3 regions of the Xanthobacter versatilis genome follow, and region 2 is predicted to be linked to each of the others. Evidence: predicted binding sites of a transcription regulator. Region 2 holds the regulator's gene; each other region holds the start of a gene.

The links. Region 2 encodes PhoB, which activates phosphate uptake and scavenging genes when phosphate is short. Its sites were predicted from a motif close to TGTCATNNANCTGTCAT; they were not measured.
Region 1: a site for PhoB is predicted at 4,222-4,238, ahead of V5F66_RS11880 (acetoacetate decarboxylase). Genes of this name have one in related genera too.
Region 3: a site for PhoB is predicted at 5,004-5,020, ahead of V5F66_RS19045 (YdcH family protein). Genes of this name have one in related genera too.

The regions. Positions count from the first base shown of each region.
Region 1 is NZ_JBAFVB010000005.1:114,243-120,940, forward strand. Features, by position in the region: gene V5F66_RS11860 (polyhydroxyalkanoate depolymerase) at 1-29, opposite strand, end outside; gene V5F66_RS11865 (glutathione S-transferase family protein) at 531-1,181, shown strand; gene V5F66_RS11870 (sulfite exporter TauE/SafE family protein) at 1,190-1,966, shown strand; gene V5F66_RS11875 (patatin-like phospholipase family protein) at 1,980-3,131, opposite strand; gene V5F66_RS11880 (acetoacetate decarboxylase) at 3,303-4,052, opposite strand; gene V5F66_RS11885 (WD40 repeat domain-containing protein) at 4,328-5,317, opposite strand; gene V5F66_RS11890 (cation diffusion facilitator family transporter) at 5,511-6,437, shown strand; gene hrpB (ATP-dependent helicase HrpB) at 6,510-6,698, shown strand, end outside.
Region 2 is NZ_JBAFVB010000015.1:63,283-69,980, forward strand. Features, by position in the region: gene pstA (phosphate ABC transporter permease PstA) at 1-586, shown strand, start outside; gene pstB (phosphate ABC transporter ATP-binding protein PstB) at 649-1,473, shown strand; gene phoU (phosphate signaling complex protein PhoU) at 1,595-2,323, shown strand; gene phoB (phosphate regulon transcriptional regulator PhoB) at 2,407-3,108, shown strand; gene V5F66_RS21230 (flavin monoamine oxidase family protein) at 3,466-4,818, opposite strand; gene V5F66_RS21235 (flavin monoamine oxidase family protein) at 4,903-6,222, opposite strand; gene V5F66_RS21240 (polyprenyl synthetase family protein) at 6,349-6,698, opposite strand, start outside.
Region 3 is NZ_JBAFVB010000011.1:120,553-127,250, forward strand. Features, by position in the region: gene meaB (methylmalonyl Co-A mutase-associated GTPase MeaB) at 1-673, shown strand, start outside; gene V5F66_RS19020 (cell wall hydrolase) at 898-2,055, shown strand; gene V5F66_RS19025 (YqgE/AlgH family protein) at 2,189-2,806, opposite strand; gene V5F66_RS19030 (protein-disulfide reductase DsbD domain-containing protein) at 2,965-3,834, shown strand; gene V5F66_RS19035 (peroxiredoxin) at 3,955-4,440, shown strand; gene V5F66_RS19040 (YdcH family protein) at 4,535-4,741, opposite strand; gene V5F66_RS19045 (YdcH family protein) at 5,046-5,225, shown strand; gene V5F66_RS19050 (ABC-F family ATP-binding cassette domain-containing protein) at 5,358-6,698, shown strand, end outside.

The sequences.
Region 1 (6,698 bases), on a different contig from region 2:
GACTGGGTTTGATACGCCTGATACATCATGGCTGCCCGTGCCGCTGCGACCGGCGGCTGTGCCCCGGAGAGACTGACCTGAATATCATTTGCAGCATGACGCTGAAAGGTCCTTCTATTCCCCGTCTGCCGACGCCCCCATGGACGGCGGAACCATTCTGTTTAAGTTATTGCCGCAGGGCCTGCTTTCCGCTTTGCAGCAAGCCTGAACGGATGTACCTGTTACACGAATATTGAAGCGGCGCGTGGTGCAATGCAACACGCTTCCACGCGAGGAGCGCCTGAACCGGAGCCATTCGTGTCGAAATCGGCCTGATCAGTCGATCCGCCTGCGAATGGATGCTGGACTTCAGACCCCGATCGGCCCTTGCGCCGGACCGGTTCGTGCCCTCGCGGTGTCACTTTCGTGCTGTTACCGTGCGCCTTCGGCGTTGCGGGCCACGGTGACACTCAGGTCACGGGATCGAGCATCAAGTTCGGGCATCCAGGTCGAATATCCGAAGGCGCAGGACAGGCAGACGAGCATCCAGCATGGCGACACTCACCATCTCCAGCAAGAATTACTCCTCCTGGTCCCTGCGCGGGTGGCTTCTGTGCAAGATGGCCGGCCTGTCCTTCGAGGAGGAGCGCGTACCCCTCGACGACCCGGACATGAAGGCGGAGCTGCTGCTGCTGTCCCCCTCCTTCCTCGTGCCGCGCCTGGTGCACGAAGACGTGACCGTGTGGGACACCCTCGCCATCGCCGCCTTCCTCAACGAGGTCTTCCCGCAGGCCGGGCTCCTGCCGGCCGATCGCGCGGTGCGGGCGCACTGCCTCTCCATCTCGGGGGAGATGCATTCGGGCTTCGCCAACATGCGCTCGGCCCTGCCCATGAACATCAAGGCCCATTATCCGGGCTTCAAGGTGTGGGCCGGGGCGCAGGCGGATATCGAGCGCATCGTCGCCATCTGGCGCGGCTGCCTCACCGCCCACGGCGGCCCCTTCCTCATGGGTGCGGCGCCGACGCTGGCGGACGCCATGTACGCCCCGGTCTGCTCGCGCTTCACCACCTATGACGTGAAGCTGGATGCCGAGTGCGACGCCTACCGCGCCCGCATCATGGCCCTGCCCCTGATGCAGGAATGGATCAGCGGCGCGCAGAACGAGCCCGAGGAACTGGAAGAACTCGGCGCCGAATTCTGATCGCCGCGATGCTGGCATCCGCCGCCGGTCTGCCCATTGGCGTACTCGCGGCGGGCTTCGCAGTGCTGGTTCTGGCCGGCATGGTGAAGGGGCTCATCGGCATGGGCCTGCCCACGGTGGGCATCGGGCTGCTGAGCCTGTTCCTCACCCCCGCCGAGGCGGCGGCCGTGCTGATCCTGCCGGCCACCGTCACCAATCTCTGGCAATATTTCACCGGGCCGAACGTGGCCGGCACGGCCCGGCGCTTCGGCGCCATGATGGTCACGGTGGTGCTGGGCACCCTCGCGGGCGGGCTGCTGCTCGGAGGCCTCGCCTCCCCGGCCGCCGTGCCGGCGCTGGGGGCGACCCTGCTGCTCTACGGTGCCCTCGGCCTCAGCGCCATTCCGCTGCGCCTGCCCGTGGGCACCGAACGCTGGCTGTCGCCCCTCATGGGTGTGCTGACCGGTCTCGTAACCGGCACCACCGGGGTCTCGGTGATGCCGTCGGCACCCTATCTCCAGGCGCTGGGCCTCAACCGGGACGACCTGGTGCAGGCCCTCGGCCTCACCTTTACCGTCTCCACATTCGCGCTTGCCGCGGTGCTCGCAAGTCCCGGAGAGGGCGGCGCGGTGCTGACCGACCCCAAGGTGGCGCTGGCCTCGGTGGCGGCGCTTGCGCCCGCCTTCCTCGGCATGGAACTGGGCCGGCGGATCCGCCTCGCGGTCTCGCCGCTGGTGTTCCGCCGGGTCTTCTTCGCCGGCCTCGCCTTGCTCGGCGCCTACATGCTGGCGCGCGGGTTCCGCTGAACCACCCCCCCCCTCACTCGGAGAGGCGGTGGATGTCGTGCACCACGATGCCGATGGTGTCGTCCGGCTTCTTCAGCCAGTCGCCCCGGCGCAGGGTCTTCACCGTGTCCTCGTAGCCGGTCTGCCAGTGGTCGCGCATGGAGGTGGTGGAGAATTCATAGTCCTTGAATTCCCGCTCGTAGGTCTTTTCCTGATAGATCAGGTGGCAGATGTTGACCGGGCCGGAGGCGCTGTAATCCTCGATCAGGGCGAGGTCGTCTTCCGTGCGCAGTTGCTCGGGAATGCGCTGGAGCGCGTCATAGAGCTTCTGGCGCAGATCCTGGACCCGGCGGAACACATCGGTGGTGTAGCGGGTGCGGCTGGAATAGCCGATGTCCTTCTGCCGCTCGCTGACATCGAACATGTCGCGCGGCAGTGGCCCGCGAGCGCTGAACAGGTCCACCTGGAACACCAGCGCGCTGGGATGGTCCGGCTGGTCCAGCAGGAACTGGAGCGGCGTGTTGGAGACGACGCCGCCGTCCCAATAATACTCGCCGTCGATCTTCACCGCCGGGAAGCCGGGAGGCAGCGCGCCCGAGGCCATCACATGCTCCGGCGCGATGGTGTGTATCTTGTTGTCGAAATAGAGGAAGTTTCCGGTACGCACGTTCACCGCACCGACCGAGAACCGCTTCTCGCCGGAATTGATGCGGTCGAAGTCCACCAGCTTCAGCAGCGTCTCGCGCAAGGGCGCGGTGTCGTAGAAGGAGGTGGCGCCGGTCGCCCCCGCAGGCACCAGCCACGGATTGGGGAAACGCGGCTGGAAGAAGCCGGGCTGGCCCTGCAGGATGGTCCGGGCGGCGCTGAACTGGTTGCGCCACTGGCGGAAGATGTCCCCCTCCAGATTGAAGGGGATGATCCGCTGCGAGGTGATGGTCTCCCAGAACTCCCGCAGCTTGGCCACCCGGTCCGCCGGCGCGTTTCCGGCGATGATGGCCGAATTGATGGCCCCGATGGACACGCCCGAGATCCAGTTGGGGTCGCAGCCCACCTCGTGCAGCGCCTCGTACACCCCGGCCTGGTAGGCGCCAAGCGCCCCGCCGCCCTGGAACACCAGGGCGACGCGCTTGTACTCGCTGATGGTGTCACACAGATCGGGGGGCAGGTGATTGGCGTGTGCGGTCATGAATTCTGCCTCTCGCATTCCGGCGGAGCGTTCCGTGGTGTCGAACAGCGGCGCGCCGCGCCACCCGTTCCGCCGGATCATGTTCCGGTCAGATCAGCCTGACCGGCCCTCGTCGCATGGTTCACCGCGTCTTCGCGAGCCGGCCTCCGCCCGCGCGGACGCCCGGAAGCGTCAGCCCTCGCCGTCCTTGAGATAGTCGTAGATCACCTCGCCCATGCCGAGGGTCAGGTCCGCCTTGATGTGCAGGGCGGAGATCACCTCCAGCACCGGCAGCTGCGAGACGTTGCACAGGGCGTGGGGGAACAGGCCGAGCGCGCCCGGGCCGGTCCAGGCTTCCTTCAGGTTCACGTCTTCCAGATAGTAGCGCACCAGCTCGCAGATGCGCGGCTTGGCGTCCACGTCGGGGATGATCTTGAGCAGGAAGCTCGGAGTCAGGAGCGAGGCGAGCACCTTCTCCTTGTCCACGGCCACATGCTTGTAGCCCATGGTCGCGGAGGCGCACAGCACGCTGCCGTAGTGCAGCGACCCCACCAGCGTGTCCTTCTCCACCACCAGCTTGGGATTGGCGAACTTCTTGGGAAAGCCCCACAGCTCGCGGCCGCCGGCGATGGGGGATTCGTCGTCGAGGTACATGGAGTGGACATAGCCGCCCTCCACGCCCTCGAACTTCACCGGGATGACCTGTCCGGTCTCGGTATAGTCGCCGAAGCCGGTGGAATCCGGCATGCGGATGAATTCGTACTTCACGATCGGCTCGACGATCTCGAGCGGCTCCGGCACCACCTTTTCGAGCGCGGCGCGATCGGTGCGGTAGGTGATGATCATGAATTCACGATCGATGAACCGGTAGGGGCCCGGCGGGTAGGAGGGGTTCACGAGAGGCATCGAATAGGCGGTGCGGCGAACGTCGGCGATCTTCATCGGCGTTTCTCTCGTGCTCCGTGGCCCGCTTCGCAGTCGCGAACGGATGGTGGCACGTTAGTGCGCACGCGGGCGCGTGAAAAGCGGTTCCATCAGCAGTTGCGCGCAAATCTCCCAACGACTTGCGGCAGGATGGGCGACCAGCCCCGCGCCCGCTTACCGCTCCGCGGTGACAGAGCTACGACGAGATCCGGGCGCGCCGCGCTGGAAGGGGTCAAGCTGCAAGCACGACCACCCTGCGGCCTCAAAAGAGCTCCCGCTCCGGCCCTGCGGATTCAGAAAGCCAGCAGGCCGCCCTTGCCGCCCTGCGTGCCGAAGGCCACCGCCCCGCCGGAGGGATGCCAGGCCATGGCGCTCACCGCATCGGAATCCGGGGCGCGCAGCAGGATCTCGGCGGCGTCGGTGATGCGCACCATCATCACCATGCCGTCCTCGTAGCCGATGCCGACCACCGGATCCTTGGGATGGGGCGCCACTACGGTGACGCGGGTGGTGGGGGACGGGGCGAGCATGGACGGCTCCTTGCCCATGGGGCCGTCCTTGGCCTGGAACGGCCACAGGATGGCCTCTCCCGAGCCGGAGGTGGCGAGCCACTTGCCGTCCGCCGTGAAGGCGAACGACTTCACCCGCGAGGGATAGCCGGTCATGCGCATGTGCGCGCCGTCCACCACCCGCCAGCCGTGGAGCGCCGGCTCCTGCATGGTGGTGACCAGGAAGCGGCCATCCGGCGAGAAGACAACGCCGAGGTGGGAACCCTTCCAACCGAACAGCTCCGGCTTAGCGGCGGCATTGGGGAACCACAGGGTGACGCCGCCATAATGGGCCACAGCGAGGCGCAGGCCCTTGGGGGCGAAGGCGAGGCCGCCCACGGTGGAGGGCACCTCGAGGCTTTTCGGCTCGCCCTTCGCCGGCAGCACATGGGCGGTCTTGCCGGCGGACCAGGCGACGACGCCGTCCGGCCCCAGCGCCACCCGGTCGATCCAGCGGCCCTTCTGGCCGGCGAGGACGCGGGTGGAGCCGTCCGAACGGGTCTCCATCACCTGCCCGTCGTCACCGCCGGTGACGAGGCGCTTGCCGTCGGAGGCGGCGTCGAGCACAGCGCCGTCGTGGATCTTGACCGCCTTGGGTTCGGCTCCCACCAGATGCACCACGCCCTCCGTGCCAACGAAGGCCACCGCCGCATCGAGAAAGGCGAGGGCGAAGATCCCGGTATCGAAGGCGAGGGGCTGGACCTTGCTGGTGAGGCTGGACGGGGCGGTGGACATGAAGGCGGCGTTCCCGGTTACGGCATCGACGCGCCTCATAAGGCACCGAACGTGCCCGACCGCAAGGCTGGATGCAGGCGCCGGAGAGGCCGGCCGCGTTTGCCCTACGGCTCTTTGCCGCGCCGGTTCCATGACCTATACCCGACCCACGACACCCCGCGAGAGCATGCGCCAGCGGTTTCAGGGATCATCCATGCAGACGGAACAGGGCGTCCTTCGCGCCTCGATCATGGTCACGTTGCTGATCTCGGCGTTCGGCATCACCTTCGGCATCCTGTCCGGCTCCTTCTCCATCGCGTTCGACGGAATCTATGCCCTGGTGGATGCCAGCATGAGCGTGCTGGCGCTGATCGTGGCCAACCTCATCGCCTCCTACACGTCGAGCCGGGCCGCCGCCGGGCCGCTGAGGGCGCGATTCTCCACCGGCTTCTGGCACCTGGAGCCCATCGTGCTGGGGCTGAACGGGGTGCTGCTGGTGGCGGTGTCCGTCTACGCCCTGGTCAATGCCATCGGCAGCCTGCTCATGGGCGGGCATGCGCTCGAATTCGACTTCGCCATCGTCTATGCGGTGGTCACGCTGATCGCCTGCACGGTGATGGCGGTGCTGGAGACCAAGGCCAACCGCACCATCCGGTCGGACTTCGTGGGCCTCGACGCCAAGGCGTGGATGATGTCGGGGGGCATCACCGCGGCCCTGCTGGTGGCCTTCTGCGGCGGCTACCTGGTGCAGGGCACCACCCTCGAATGGATCTCGCCCTATATCGATCCCGCCGTGCTCGCTCTGGTGTGCGCGGTGATCATTCCCCTTCCGGTGTCCAACATCCGGCAGGCGCTCACCGACATTCTCCTGGTCGCACCGGACGACCTGACCACCCATGTGCACGACGTGGCGAAGGGCGTGCTGAAGGACTACGGCTTCCTGTCCTACCGGGCCTATATCGCCAAGGTGGGGCGCGCAAAGCAGGTGGAGCTGTACTTCATCGTGCCCACCGGCCTGCCGCCGCGCCGGGTGGAGGAATGGGACGCCATCCGCGACCGCATCGGCGATGCCATCGGCCATGAGAGCCCGGACCGCTGGCTCACCATCGCCTTCACCGCCGACCCGGCCTGGGCGGACTGAGGCGCGCGCGCCCTCCTCGCGCACCTGGGCAATTCCCTTTTGCTGAAAACGCTCTATGAGCGGGCGAAAGCCATGTTCGACACGCCCCTGCCCATCGACGCCGTTCTCGGCGACCTCACAGCGACCCTCGCCACCGCCACCTGCGCGGTGCTGGTGGCACCGCCGGGCGCGGGCAAGACCACGCGGGTGCCCCTCGCGCTGCTGGATGCGCCGTGGGTAAAGGGCGGGCGCATCCTGGTGCTGGAGCCGCGCCGCCTCGCC
Region 2 (6,698 bases):
CGGCATCTTCTGCGGCACCTTCCTCGCCGAGAACGGCAAGGGCACGAAGATCGGCTCCGCCGCCCGCTTCGTGAACGACATCCTGTTGTCGGCGCCCTCCATCCTGGTGGGCCTGTTCATCTACACCCTGCTGGTGGTGCCGTTCGGCGGCTTCTCCGGCTGGGCCGGCTCGCTGGCGCTGGCCATCCTGGTGATCCCGGTGATCGTGCGGACCACGGAGGACATGCTGAACCTCGTTCCCGTGGGCCTGCGCGAGGCCGCCTTCGCGCTGGGCGCGCCGCAGTGGAAGGTGGTCATGTTCATCACCTGGCGGGCGGCGCGGGCGGGCATCGTCACCGGCATCCTGCTCGCCATCGCCCGCGCGGCCGGCGAGACGGCGCCGCTGCTGTTCACCTCGCTCGGCAACAACGCCCTGTCGACCGACCTGTCGAAGCCCATGGCGAGCCTGCCCATCGCCATCTACCAGTTTGCCGGCAGCCCGTTCGACGACTGGGTCTCGCTCGCCTGGGCCGGGGCGCTGCTCATCACCGTGGGCGTGCTCGTGCTCAACGTGGCGTCCCGCCTGTTCCTCGCGCGGAGCCACTAGGTCGCCCTTAGGTTCCCGCGGACCCGAACCCTTCCGAATTCATCCTCCGAAGCGAGGCCAAAATGACTTCAGCCGTCGATCCCACCTTCAACCTCTCCTCCTCGGTCGCCGCGCGCCCCGATGCGCTGGCGGCCCCCGCCAAGATCAAGGTGGAGAACCTGCAGTTCTACTACGGCAGCAACCATGCGCTGCGGAACATCAACTTCCAGGTGCCGGAAAAGCGGGTGACCGCCATGATCGGCCCCTCGGGCTGCGGCAAGTCCACCCTGCTGCGCGTGTTCAACCGCATGTACGACCTCTACCCCGGCCAGCGGGCCGAGGGTGCGGTGCTGTATGACGGCGTGAACATCGTCGGCAAGGAGCTGGATTCCACCATCGTGCGCACCCGCATCGGCATGGTGTTCCAGAAGCCGACCCCGTTCCCCATGTCCATCTATGACAACATCGCCTTCGGCGTGAAGCTGCACGAGAAGCTCACCAAGGCGCAGATGGACGAGCGCGTCGAGTGGTGCCTGCGCAAGGCCGCCATTTGGGACGAGACCAAGGACCGCCTGCACACCTCGGCGCTCGGCATGTCCGGTGGCCAGCAGCAGCGCCTGTGCATCGCCCGCACCATCGCGGTGCGCCCCGAGGTGATCCTGCTGGACGAGCCCACCTCGGCCCTCGACCCCATCTCCACCTCGAAGATCGAGGATCTGATCGACGAACTGAAGCAGGACTTCACGATCGTCATCGTCACGCACAATATGCAGCAGGCCGCGCGTTGCGCCGACATCACCGCCTTCTTCTATCTCGGCGAGCTGATCGAGGTGGCGCCTTCGGACGTGATCTTCACCAATCCGAAGGAGATCAAGACGCGCGACTATATCACCGGCCGCTTCGGCTGAGGGTTCAGGCAGCGTTGCGGCCAGTCCGCCGCGACGCTGCCTCCTGTTTTTGCTTTAGTGCATTTTCGTCACGCGAGCCTTTGCCCGCTTCGCCGGAAAATGCTTGAGAAGGATCATTCCGATGCCGGAGCATACCGTTTCGTCCTTCGACCAGGAGTTGAAGGAAATCGGCCGCAAGGTGGTGGAGATGGGCGGCCTCGCCGAGCGGCTGGTGGCCGATGGCGTGTCCTCGCTCATCAAGCGTGACGGCGCCCTGGCCCAGAAGGTGGTGCTGCTCGACAGCACCGTGGACCAGATGCAGCGCGAGATCGAGGATCGCGCAATCCTCGTCATCGCCAAGCGCCAGCCGGTGGCCAACGACCTGCGCGAGATCGTGTCGGCGATCCGCATCGCCAACGACCTCGAGCGCATCGGCGACTTGGCCAAGAACGTGGGCAAGCGTGTCATCGCCATCGAGGGCGAGTATCATCCGGCCAAGCTGGTGCGGGGCGTGGAGCACATCTCCGACCTGGTGCTGGAACAGCTGAAGGAAGTGCTCGACGCCTACGCCGCCCGCAACGAGGCCAAGGCGGTGGAAGTGTGGGGCCGCGACGGCGCCATCGACACCATGTACACGTCCCTGTTCCGCGAGCTCCTCACCTATATGATGGAAGACCCGCGCAACATCTCCGTGTGCACGCACCTGTTGTTCTGCGCGAAGAACATCGAGCGCATCGGCGACCACGCGACCAACGTCGCGGAGATCGTCTATTACATGGTCACGGGCCAGAACCTGCCGGAGAGCCGTCCCAAGGCGGATGCTTCCAGCGAGACCACCCTGGCCTTTCCCGGTCGTTCCGCCCAGGCCTGATGGGCTGAGCGGACGTGATGGCTGCTCCCGATCCGGATCCACCCGGGTCGGGCGGCCGAAGTAGTGAAGACAGGTGATAGACAGTGCCGGCGCATATTCTGATCGTCGAGGATGAGGAGCCCCTGACCCTCCTGCTCCGCTATAATCTGGAGTCGGAAGGCTACGGCGTGGAAAGCGTCGGCCGCGGCGACGAGGCCGAGACGCGGCTGCGCGAGAGCGTGCCCGATCTCGTCATCCTCGACTGGATGCTGCCGGGCCTGTCCGGCATCGAGCTGTGCCGGCGCCTGCGCACCCGTCCCGAGACCGAGCGCTTGCCCGTGATCATGCTCACCGCCCGCGGCGAGGAGACCGAGCGCGTGCGCGGCCTCGCCACCGGCGCCGACGATTATGTGGTGAAGCCGTTCTCGGTGCCCGAATTGCTCGCCCGCGTCCGCGCCCTGCTGCGCCGGGCCAAGCCGGAGCACGTGGCCACCCTGCTGCGGGCCGGCGACATCGAGCTCGACCGGGAGACCCACCGGGTCCACCGTGCCGGCCGCGAGGTGCATCTCGGCCCTACCGAGTTCCGCCTGCTCGAATTCCTCATGCAGAGCCCCGGCCGCGTGTTCTCCCGCGAGCAGTTGCTCGACGGGGTGTGGGGCCAGGATGTCTATATCGACGAGCGCACGGTGGACGTGCATGTGGGCCGCCTGCGCAAGGCCATCAACCGCGGCCGCCAGTCCGATCCCATCCGCACCGTCCGTGGCGCCGGCTATTCCTTCAACGAGATGTTCGCCCGCTCCCATTGAGGGACGGCGCCTTACGACGAGGGAGCGCCGTCACCCTCCGGCTTGACCGGAGGGTCCATGGAACGGCCGGGATGCTGCGGCCGGGGTTTGGACAAGCGGCGAGATGAACCCTCCGGTCAAGCCGGAGGGCGACGATGGTGAGATGAGCGGGAAGCGCCGGTCTCCCCCTGTCCCGCTTGCGGGCGAGGGCAGGGTGGGGCGAGCGGTGCCTTTGCCTGGTGCAACCGGTGAGGAGGGAGAGGGCCTGCCCCCTCCCCAACCCTCCCCCGCACGCGGGAGAGGGGGTGGCGGCGGCTCTTTCCAAACCCGGCCACGCCCCCCGGTCCATTGGTCCCAATGGCCTGCCTCGGCGCTCTCCTAACCCGAGCGTACCCCGATCAGCCCCAGCACCTGCCGCGCCGCCCGCTCGCCTGACAGCCAGGCGCCGCCCACGGTGCCCCAAAGGGTCTCGTGGGCGTGTTCGCCGGCGAACACCATGCGGCCGCCCACGGTCTCGATGAAGGCGCGGCGCATGTTGCCGTAGCCGGGCAGGGCGCAGGAGAAGGCGCCGAGCGCATAGGGCTCCTTGCTCCAGCGCGTGGCGTGCACCTTGCCCATCCGCGCCGCGGTGTCGGCGCCGAACTCCCGCGTCAGCGCCTCCTTCGCGAAGGCTGCCGCCGCCTCGGGCGCGGCGTTGGCGAGGCCGGTGGCGACGTCGCCCGCCACGTCCAGCGTATAGAGGTCGGTGCCGCCGATGCGGGCGCGCATCATATAGGCGCGCGGGCCGTCGGCTTTGAAATAGACGGTCTCGTCCGCCGCGAAGCCGGCCGGGTTGCGCGGCAGGCGGAAGGCGATGTGGTCGTAGGCGCCAAGGGTGATCTTCTCCACCGCCATGCGATAGCGCGGCTGGAGGTTGGGCAGGATGCGCAGCCTGCCGCTGGCGATCACGCTCGGCGGCACGGCGACGATGACAGAGCGCCCCTGAAGGGTGCCCTTGTTGGTCTGCACGGTGACGAGGCGGCCGGTCAGTTCCACGCTGCGGGCCACCGTCTCCAGCCGCACCGTCAGCGGCCGCGCCAGTTGGGCCACCAGCGTGCCGATGCCCTGGCGGCAGATCTCCTCCCCCTCGCGCTCCTCGGCGCGGGCGAAATCCACCGTGGAGACCTGATCGAGATCCTTGGCGCAGCCGATGGGCCCGACCACGAAGCGGGCGGTGTGTCCCCACGGTCCGAGGTCGGGCAGGGCGCGGGCAGCGGGCATGTCGCGCCCGGCATCGCCGGCGGCGCCGATGGCGCGCTCGGCGCGGCGCACCGTGGCGACGAAGGCCTCGTAGTCCGTATCGCGGGCCTCGCGCCCGTTCACATAGAGCCGGCCGCCCTCGGGGGCACGGACGATGTCGAGCCCTTCCGCCCGTCCATAGGCGGCCATGGGGCGGGCCGCCGGCATGTTGAGCCGCGCCGCACCGAGGTCGAGGGGCACGCCGAACACGGCGGTGTCGGTGACGGTGCGCCCGCCCACCCGGTTCGTCGCCTCGATGAGCACGTAGGAGCGTCCCGCCTCGGCGATGCGCCGCGCGGCGGAGATGCCGGCGGCGCCGGCGCCGATGATGATGACATCCGCCTCGCCCTGCTGGCCAAGCGCGCGGGTGACGCCCAGCGGGAGGGCGCCGAGGGCGGCGCCTCCGGCAAGGAAGGCACGGCGGGTGAGGGGGGAAAGGCGCGGATCGGTCACGGGCCGGACGCTAGCATGGCCCGCGCGCGCGGGGGAGGGGGGCCTCGGCGCCGCGCCATCGGTCCTGGCCCTCCGGCGGCGGGCCTACCCCAGCACGCCCAGTGCCTGCCTGGCCGCCCGTTCGCCGGAGAGCCAGGCCCCGCCCACCGAGCCCCACAGGGTTTCATGGGCGTGCTCGCCGGCGAAGATCATGCGGTCGGAGAAGACCTCCATGAAGGCCTGGCGCATGTGGGCGTAGCCGGGCAGGGCGCAGGTGAAGGCGCCGAGCGCCCAAGGCTCGCGGCTCCAGCGGGTGGCGTGCACCTTGCTCACCTTCGCCGCGGTGCGGGCGCCGAACTCATGGGTCAGAGCTTCCAGGAGGAAGGCGTGCGCGGCCTCCGGCGGGCTGTTGGCGAGGTCCTCGGCGACGGCGCCGGCCACTTCCAGGCTGTGGAGGCTGCCGCCGTTGATGCGGGCAAGCAGGCCGTAGGCCCGCGGCCCCTCCACCTTGAAATAGATGAGTTCATCCGCCTTCAGCCCGGCGGGGTTGCCCGGCAGATCGAAGGCGATGTGGTCGTAGGTGCCGAGCGTAACGGTCTCGACCGCAGTGCGGACGCGCTCCGGCAGGCGGGGCAGGATGCGCAGCTTGCCGGCCGCGATCACGCTGGGCGGCACGGCGATGATGACCACCCGGCCCCTGAGCGTGCCGCGATCGGTGGCAACCGACACCAGGCGCCCATCAAGGTCCACGGTCCGGGCGGCGGTGCCGAGGCGCACGCTGAGCGGTGCGGCGAGCTTGGCCACCAGGGTACCGAAGCCCTGCCGGCAGAATTCGTCCTCGTCTTTCTCCTCGGACCTTGAAAAATCAACGGTGGAGACCTGGTCCAGCTCCTTGGCGCAGGAGAACGGCCCCAGCGCGAAGCGCGCGCTCGGCGCCCAGTTGCCGAGGTTCGGCAGCACCCGGCCGGCAGCAACATCGCGCCCCGCCTCGCCGGTGGCGATGATGGCGCGTTCGCCCCGCTTCACCGCGGCGAAGAAATCCGAGCTGTCACTCTCGCCCGCCTCGGCGCCATCCATGAACAGGCGGCCGTAGTCGGGCGCGCCATAGAGGTCGAGGCCTGCCGCCCGGCCGAAGGCGGACAGGGGATGCAGGCTCGGGGTGTGGATCCAGTGGGCGCCCACATCGAATGGGACGCCGAAGATGGTGGTGTCGGTGAAGGCGCGGCCACCGACCCGGCCGGAGGCCTCGATCAGCGCATAGCTGTGCCCGCCCTCGGCGACGCGGCGGGCGGCGGCGATGCCTGCCGCCCCGGCGCCGATGATGATGACATCGGACTCCGCCCCCTGCCCCAGGGCGGCATAGGGGCCGGCGAGGGGCACCGCGGCCAGCGCGGCCCCGCGGGCGAGCAGTTTGCGGCGGTTCATCACGATGGTCCGGCCCTGTCCGTCTCGGACGTGACCATAAAGCCGGAACGGCCCCGGTTGAACCGGCCTGATGGGCGTTCCCGTCACATGATCGCGCGCGGAACGGGCGCACGGTAACGCGGAAACTCAGTTGCGCCGGTTGGCCACGAACAAGGCGGCCTCGGCCAGCACCGCGCCGCGCGCGCCGAAGGGGGCGAGGGCGGCGGACGCATCCGCCACCAGCCGGTCGAGCAGGGTGCGGGCGGCGGGCAGGCCGAGGCGGGAGACCAGGGTCGCCTTGCCGGCGGCGGCGTCCTTGCCCACCTTCTTGCCCACCTCCTCGGCGGTGCCCTCCACGTCGAGGATGTCGTCGGCGATCTGGAAGGCGGCGCCCAGCGCCCGGCCATAGGCCAGGAGCGCCGTGCGCTCGTCCGCCGTGGCGCCACCCAAAAGCGCGCCTGCCTCGACGGAAACCGCCAAAAGCGCGCCGGTCTTCA
Region 3 (6,698 bases), on a different contig from region 2:
GCGGCGCACCGGCGGTGCTCTTCTCGGCGACCGTGCCCGCATGAAGACCGACCCGGAAGACCGCGGCGTGTTCGTGCGGTCGATGGCCGCACGTGACCGCCTCGGCGGCCTGTCGGATGATTCGGTGGCGGCGGTGGTGCTGCTGCGCGCCATCTACGATCTGGTGATCGTGGAAACCGTGGGCGTCGGCCAGTCGGAGGCGGACATTTCCCTCGTGGCCGACACGGTGGTGCTGTGCATCCAGCCGGCCTCCGGCGACAGCCTGCAATTCATGAAGGCAGGCGTCATGGAACTGCCCGACATCATCGTCGTCACCAAGGCCGACATGACGGAGGTGGCACGGCGGGCGGCCTCGGAAGTGGCTGGCGCGCTTTCACTTTCCGGCTCCGGCGCGGCGGGCTGGACGGTGCCTGTCATCCGCCTGTCGGCGGCGACGGGGGAGGGGCTCGAGGCATTCGACGACGCCGTCTCGCAGCACCTGGCCTTCATGGACAAGGACGGGCGGCGTGCCGCGCATCGGGCCGCGCAGGAGGAAAAATGGGTGGAGGAGGCCGTGCGCGTGCGCTTCGGCACCCATGGGCTCGCCCGCGCCCGCCGCCTCGCGCTTGGTGCCAAGACACCGTTCGCCCGCGAGGCGGAACTTGCGACGCTGTTAACCACCGGGCAAGGCTGATCGGACAATGCTCTTGCGTGTCACCGTCGGGCAACGCTCCGGCGCCCCATTAGGGACACGATGACACGTCAAGGGCAGGAGCCATGGAGTTTCGCCGAGACCGAGGGACACGCATCAGGCGGTTCGCTTCGCCTGTCCTGCTTGCCGCCGCTTTCGCCGCCGTGCCGCCCGCAATCGCCGGGGCGGATGGCGCCGATTACCGTTCATCCGCCAATGGGCTCGTCATGCTGGCCGCGCCGGCGCGGGCGCTCAAGGTCAGCACGCTGGACCTGCCCCAGCCCATCGGCACCGGCCTGCCCGAGCCGCGGGCGGCATTCAACGACGCCCCGCGGGTGATCCGGCCCGGGGCGCCCATCGTCACCGCCTCGCTTACCGATGTGTCGGTTCCGCCTGAGGCCTTCAGGGCCGCCGCCATCGCCGGCGCGCCGGTGGCAGATGACCTGACCCCGTCGCCCGCCGTTGCAATGGCCTCGGCATCGGACGACGACGCCTTCGCCTATCCCCCGCCGCTGGTTCTCGACGCCGAGGATGTGCCCGTCCGCACCGGGCCGAGCCAGCCCCACCTCGAACTCGCCCTCGATCTGCTGCTGGAACTGCCGCTGATCCAGGACAATTCCGGCCCCATCGCCGAGGATGCCGCCTTCGGCCCCGATTTCGGGGCCGCGCCCGAGGCCGCATCCGCCGGGGAGGAGCCGCCCGCCGCGCCCATCGACCAGGCCGAGGCGCAGCCGGCGCTCCATCACGATCCGGTGGCGGTGTTCAGCCGCGATCCCAACGTTTTCCCGGCATTGGCGTTCGAATATCACGCCCTGGCCGAGCAGGGCTTCGTGCCGCTGCCCGCGCCGCGCCCCACCGGCGCGGCTGAGATCGCCACCAGCGCCGGCGCCGAGGCGGTGGAAGCGGCCGAGGATGGCGAGCGCGACGGCATCTGGCCCTCGCCCGCCCAGCGCCTCAGCCTTGCTGGCGAGCAACTGGCGCGGGCCCAGAAGTGCCTGGCGGAAGCCATCTATTTCGAAAGCCGGGGCGAACCGAAGCGGGGGCAGGTGGCGGTGGCGCAGGTCATCGTCAACCGGGTGTTCTCCGGCTACTACCCCAATGATGTGTGCGGCACCGTCTACCAGAACGCCCACCGGCACCTGGCCTGCCAGTTCACCTTCGCCTGCGACGATGTGCGCGACGTGGTGCGCGAGCCGGACATGTGGGTGCAGGCCAAGGACATCGCCGCCGATATGCTGGACGGCAAATTGTGGCTCACCAGCGTGGGCCGGGCCACCCACTACCATGCCTATTGGGTGCACCCGAGCTGGGTGAAGGAGATGCGCAAGCTCGACCGCATCGGCGTACATACCTTCTATCGCCCCCGCCGCTGGGGCGAGGGCTGACACCTTTGGCTAGGCCCTCCCGGCGCCGGTCGCAGACCGGCGCTGTCGGCATAACCTCCAAGCCCGCGCGGCGCTGAGCGTCGCCGTCTCAGCGCCGGTCGCAGACCGGCGCTGTCGGCAAAAGCTGCCCCCGTCAGGCGTGGCCGGCTTCGCTCGAGAGCATGCCGGGATCGACCCCGAGCTTGCGCAAGGCGTGGTTGTACTTGGTATCCACCCCCTCACCGAAGATGAGATCCGAATCAGCCGGGCAGTTCAGCCAGCCGTTGGCCTGGATCTCGGTCTCCAGCTGGCCGGGCGCCCATCCGGCATAGCCCAGCGCCAGCACGGCGCTGCGCGGCCCGCGACCGCCGGCAATGGCCTTCAGGATGTCTAGCGTCGCCGTCAGGCAGATGCCGTCATCGATGGGCAGGGTGGAATTCTCGACGAAATAATCGGCCGAGTGCAGCACGAAGCCGCGGCCGGTCTCCACCGGCCCGCCGCGCAGGACTTTGACCGCCCCGGCGCTCTTGGGCAGCAGGATGCGCTCGGAGGAGGGGATCACGTCGAGCTGGACCAGGAGGTCGGTGAAGTCGATGTGGCTCGCCGGCTGGTTCACCACGATGCCCATGGCCCCCTCTGCCGAGTGGGCGCACAGATAGACGAGGGTGCGTGCGAACTGCTCGTCGCGCATGGTCGGCATGGCAATGAGCAACTGCCCGTCGAGGAAGCTCGAACCCCCGCTTGGGACGTTGGGTTTGTGGCTCGCAATCATCTTAGAAGGGTACCGCGCATCCGGGCTTTTGGAAATGCGAATTGAGAGAATGGTCGCCGGCTGTCGATGCGAAACCGCTTTGCCTGCCCCCTGCCTCTCACACGCTTGTGCGCGCTGGGGGCTTTGCGCGCCGCCGCGGAGAGGCTACCCGCTGGGGCATGATCTTGCTGCGCATGTTTGCCGAAAGCGGCCGCCTGGGGCTTGTAGCCCTGTCCCTGTCGGGCCTCTGGCTTGCCGCCTCGCCGGCCTCGGCGGAAGCCGTCGCCAAGGTTCCCGGGGCGGAGGTGGAGCTTCTGGCCGGGGCGGTGTCGGGCGCACAGGCGGAGGCCGGCATCGAGGTGCGCCTCGCGCCCGGCTGGAAGACCTATTGGCGCTATCCCGGCGACAGTGGCGTGCCGCCGGACCTGTCGTTCGAGGGCTCGCAGAACGTGGCCGGTGTCACCATCGCGTGGCCGGCACCGAAGCGCTTTGCCGACGGCGGCGGCGGGTTTTCCATCGGCTACAAGGGCGCGGTGCTGTTCCCGCTGAAGGTGGAACTGGCCGATCCCGCCAAGCCGGCGCGGCTCCAGCTCGCGTTCGATTTCGCCGTGTGCGAGGCCCTGTGCATGCCGGCCAAGGTGGACCTTTCCCTGGCTATCGATGCTGGCGGCGGGGCGGATGCGGCACGCGGGGTGGATGCGGCGCGCATCGCGGCCGCCCGCACCGCGTTGCCGGCGCCGCAGGCGCTGGGGGCGGCGGAGACGCCGGCGGTGCGGTCCGTCGCCCTCGACACGACGGCGACGCCGCATCGGCTTGTGGTCGAGGTCAAGGCGATGAACCCCAAGGCCGACCTGTTCGCCGAAGGCCCCGACGCGCACTGGGCCCTTCCGCTGCCGCAGAAGACCGCGCTGCCTGACGGGGCGGCCCGCTTCATGGTGCCGCTGGAAGGCGTGCCTTCGGGCGTGGATCCGACGGGCGCGCTCATCACCTTCACGCTGGTGGACGGGCCGAAGTCCGTCACGACAACGGTGCCTGTGCCGGCCCCCTGAGGAGGCGAATGGTCGCGGCTGTCCGGCCTGCCGCCCGGGCCTCCCGGTGCGCTTTTCTCCTCCGTAAAACCCCGTATTGTCGGCGCGGGCCGGAACGGCCCGCGACTGTCGGAGAAAACGATGCCCATTTCGGTCGGCGATAAACTGCCCAACGCCACCTTCCGCGTTCCCACCGAAGACGGCCCGGTGCCGAAGACCACCGACGAGATCTTCAAGGGCAAGAAGGTGGTGCTGTTCGCGGTGCCGGGCGCCTTCACGCCCACCTGCCACAAGAACCACCTGCCGGGCTACGTGCACGAGGCGGACGCCATCAAGGCCAAGGGCGTGGATGCCATCGCCGTGGTCTCTGTGAACGATCCCTTCGTCATGGGCGCCTGGGAGAAGGCTTCCGGCGCGGATGGCAAGATCGTGTTCCTGGCAGATCCGGACGCCGCCTTTTCCACCGCCCTCGACCTCACCTTCGACGGCTCGGCCGCCGGCCTCGGCGTGCGCTCCAAGCGCTATTCCATGGTGGTGGAGGACGGCGTGGTGACCAGCCTGAATGTGGAGGACGTGCCCTCGAAGGCCGACATCTCCGGCGCGCCCGCCCTTTTGGCGCAGCTCTGAGCATTTCCGCGCCGCATTGACCCTCCGGCCTGGCCGGGGGGCTTTTTTCAGGCGATGCCGGCCTCGGGCCGGCACCGTGCGCCCGGCCGCAGGCTCAGGCGATGATGTCCGGGAACAACTGGTCCTCCACCTGGCTGATGCGGTCTTTCAGCTGGAGCTTGCGCTTCTTCAGCCGCTGGATCTGCAGCACGTCCGAGCCGGACACCGCCATCAGCGCGTCAATGGCTGTGTCAAGGTCGCGATGCTCCTGCTTCAGCCGCTCCAGATGGATCCTGAGATCCCGTTCGTCGTCGCTCGTCATTCCCACATCCGTCACCGGCAGGCTCGCCATTCGTCTTCGCGGGGACATGGCGCCGGGCGGCGCCGGCAGATCCCCGTGGACACAAATACGCGACCCCGCTGCCGCATCGCCGAGGCCCTGGAAAAACCGTCGCTTCCCAAAGTTGAAACAGGGACGCCGCCCTTTCCCCGAATTTCGTACTGACTATGGCACGCGCTTGCCGCGCTGCAAGATAGGAGCTTGCCGGAAGAGCAAGAAAGGCAATCGACTCTTCGTCGGCTCCGTGACAGACTGATGTCGTGTTGCAGACAGGGAGTGGCTTAGAATGTCCATCCAGTCGCACCTTCAGGAGTTGAAGCGGCGCCACCAGGCCATTGAGCAGGAACTCAATCGCGAACTTGCACATCCGGCTTCCGATCCCGTTCGCATTGCCGAGTTGAAGCGCAAGAAACTGGTCCTCAAGGACCAAATGACCAAGATCAACGGATCTTCCACCCTACATTGATGGTTCAAGCGAACGTCACCGACCGGGCGGTTGCGTCCGGACGGTGCGTTTCGCGCGTCCCTGGATCGAGCTGAGCGGCGGGCGTCGCAGCAACCCTTTGCGTTCCGGCGCCGGGGGCTTTAATCCGGCGCCATGGCTCCTCCCCTCGTTCTCCTCCAGGACATCCATCTGCGCTTCGGCGCGACCCCCCTGCTCGACGGGGCGGAACTTTCTGTTTCCGCCTCCGAGCGCGTGTGCCTTGTCGGGCGCAACGGCTCCGGCAAGTCGACGCTGCTGAAAGTGGCGGCGGGCATGGTGGCGCCGGATTCCGGCACCCGTTTCTTCCAGCCCGGCACCACCGTGCGCTACCTGCCGCAGGAGCCCGATTTCTCCGGCTACGCCACGACCTTGGCCTATGTGGAGGCGGGGATGGGGCCGGGGGATCAGGAGTATCGCGCCCAGTACCTGCTCGACGAACTTGGCCTGAGCGGCCGGGAAGACCCCTCCAATCTCTCCGGCGGCGAGGCGCGGCGGGCTGCGCTCGCCCGCGTCATCGCGCCGGAGCCGGACGTGCTGCTCCTCGACGAGCCCACCAACCATCTCGACCTGCCGGCCATCGAATGGCTGGAAAGCGAGCTGAAGAGCCTGCGCTCGGCCATCGTCCTCATCAGCCATGACCGGCGGTTCCTGGAAACCCTGTCACGCGCCACCGTGTGGCTCGACCGGGGCCAGACCCGGCGGCTCGAACAGGGCTTTTCCGCTTTCGAGGCCTGGCGCGACGAGGTGCTGGAGCAGGAGGAGACCGAGCGCCACAAGCTCGACCGCAAGATCGTCGCCGAACTGGACTGGCTGCGATACGGCGTCACCGCCCGGCGCAAGCGCAACGTGCGGCGCCTCGGCCTGCTGCATTCCATGCGCAAGGATCGCCGCGAGGAGCGCCGCGCCGTCGGCAACGTCAAGCTCACGGTGAGCGAGGCGGAGACCTCGGGCAAGCTGGTCATCGAGGCCAAGGGCATTTCAAAGTCCTACGGCGACCGCACCGTGGTGAAGGATTTCTCCACCCGCATCCTGCGCGGCGACCGCATCGGCATCATCGGCCCCAATGGCGCGGGCAAGACCACCCTCATCAAGCTCCTGACCGGGGAGCTTGCCCCCGACAGCGGCACGGTGAAGCTCGGCACCAACCTGGAAATCGCGAGCCTCGACCAGAAGCGCGCGGCGCTCGATCCCACCACCACCCTGCGCGATGCGCTCACCGGTGGCGGCTCCGACCAGGTGATGGTGGGCGGCCAGCCCAAGCACGTCATCGGCTACCTGAAGGACTTCCTGTTCTCGCCCGACCAGGCCAACGCACCGCTATCGGTGCTATCCGGCGGCGAGCGCGGGCGACTGATGCTGGCGCGCTCCCTGGCGCTGCCCTCCAACATGCTGGTGCTGGACGAGCCCACCAACGACCTGGATCTGGAAACCCTCGACCTGCTGCAGGAGATGGTG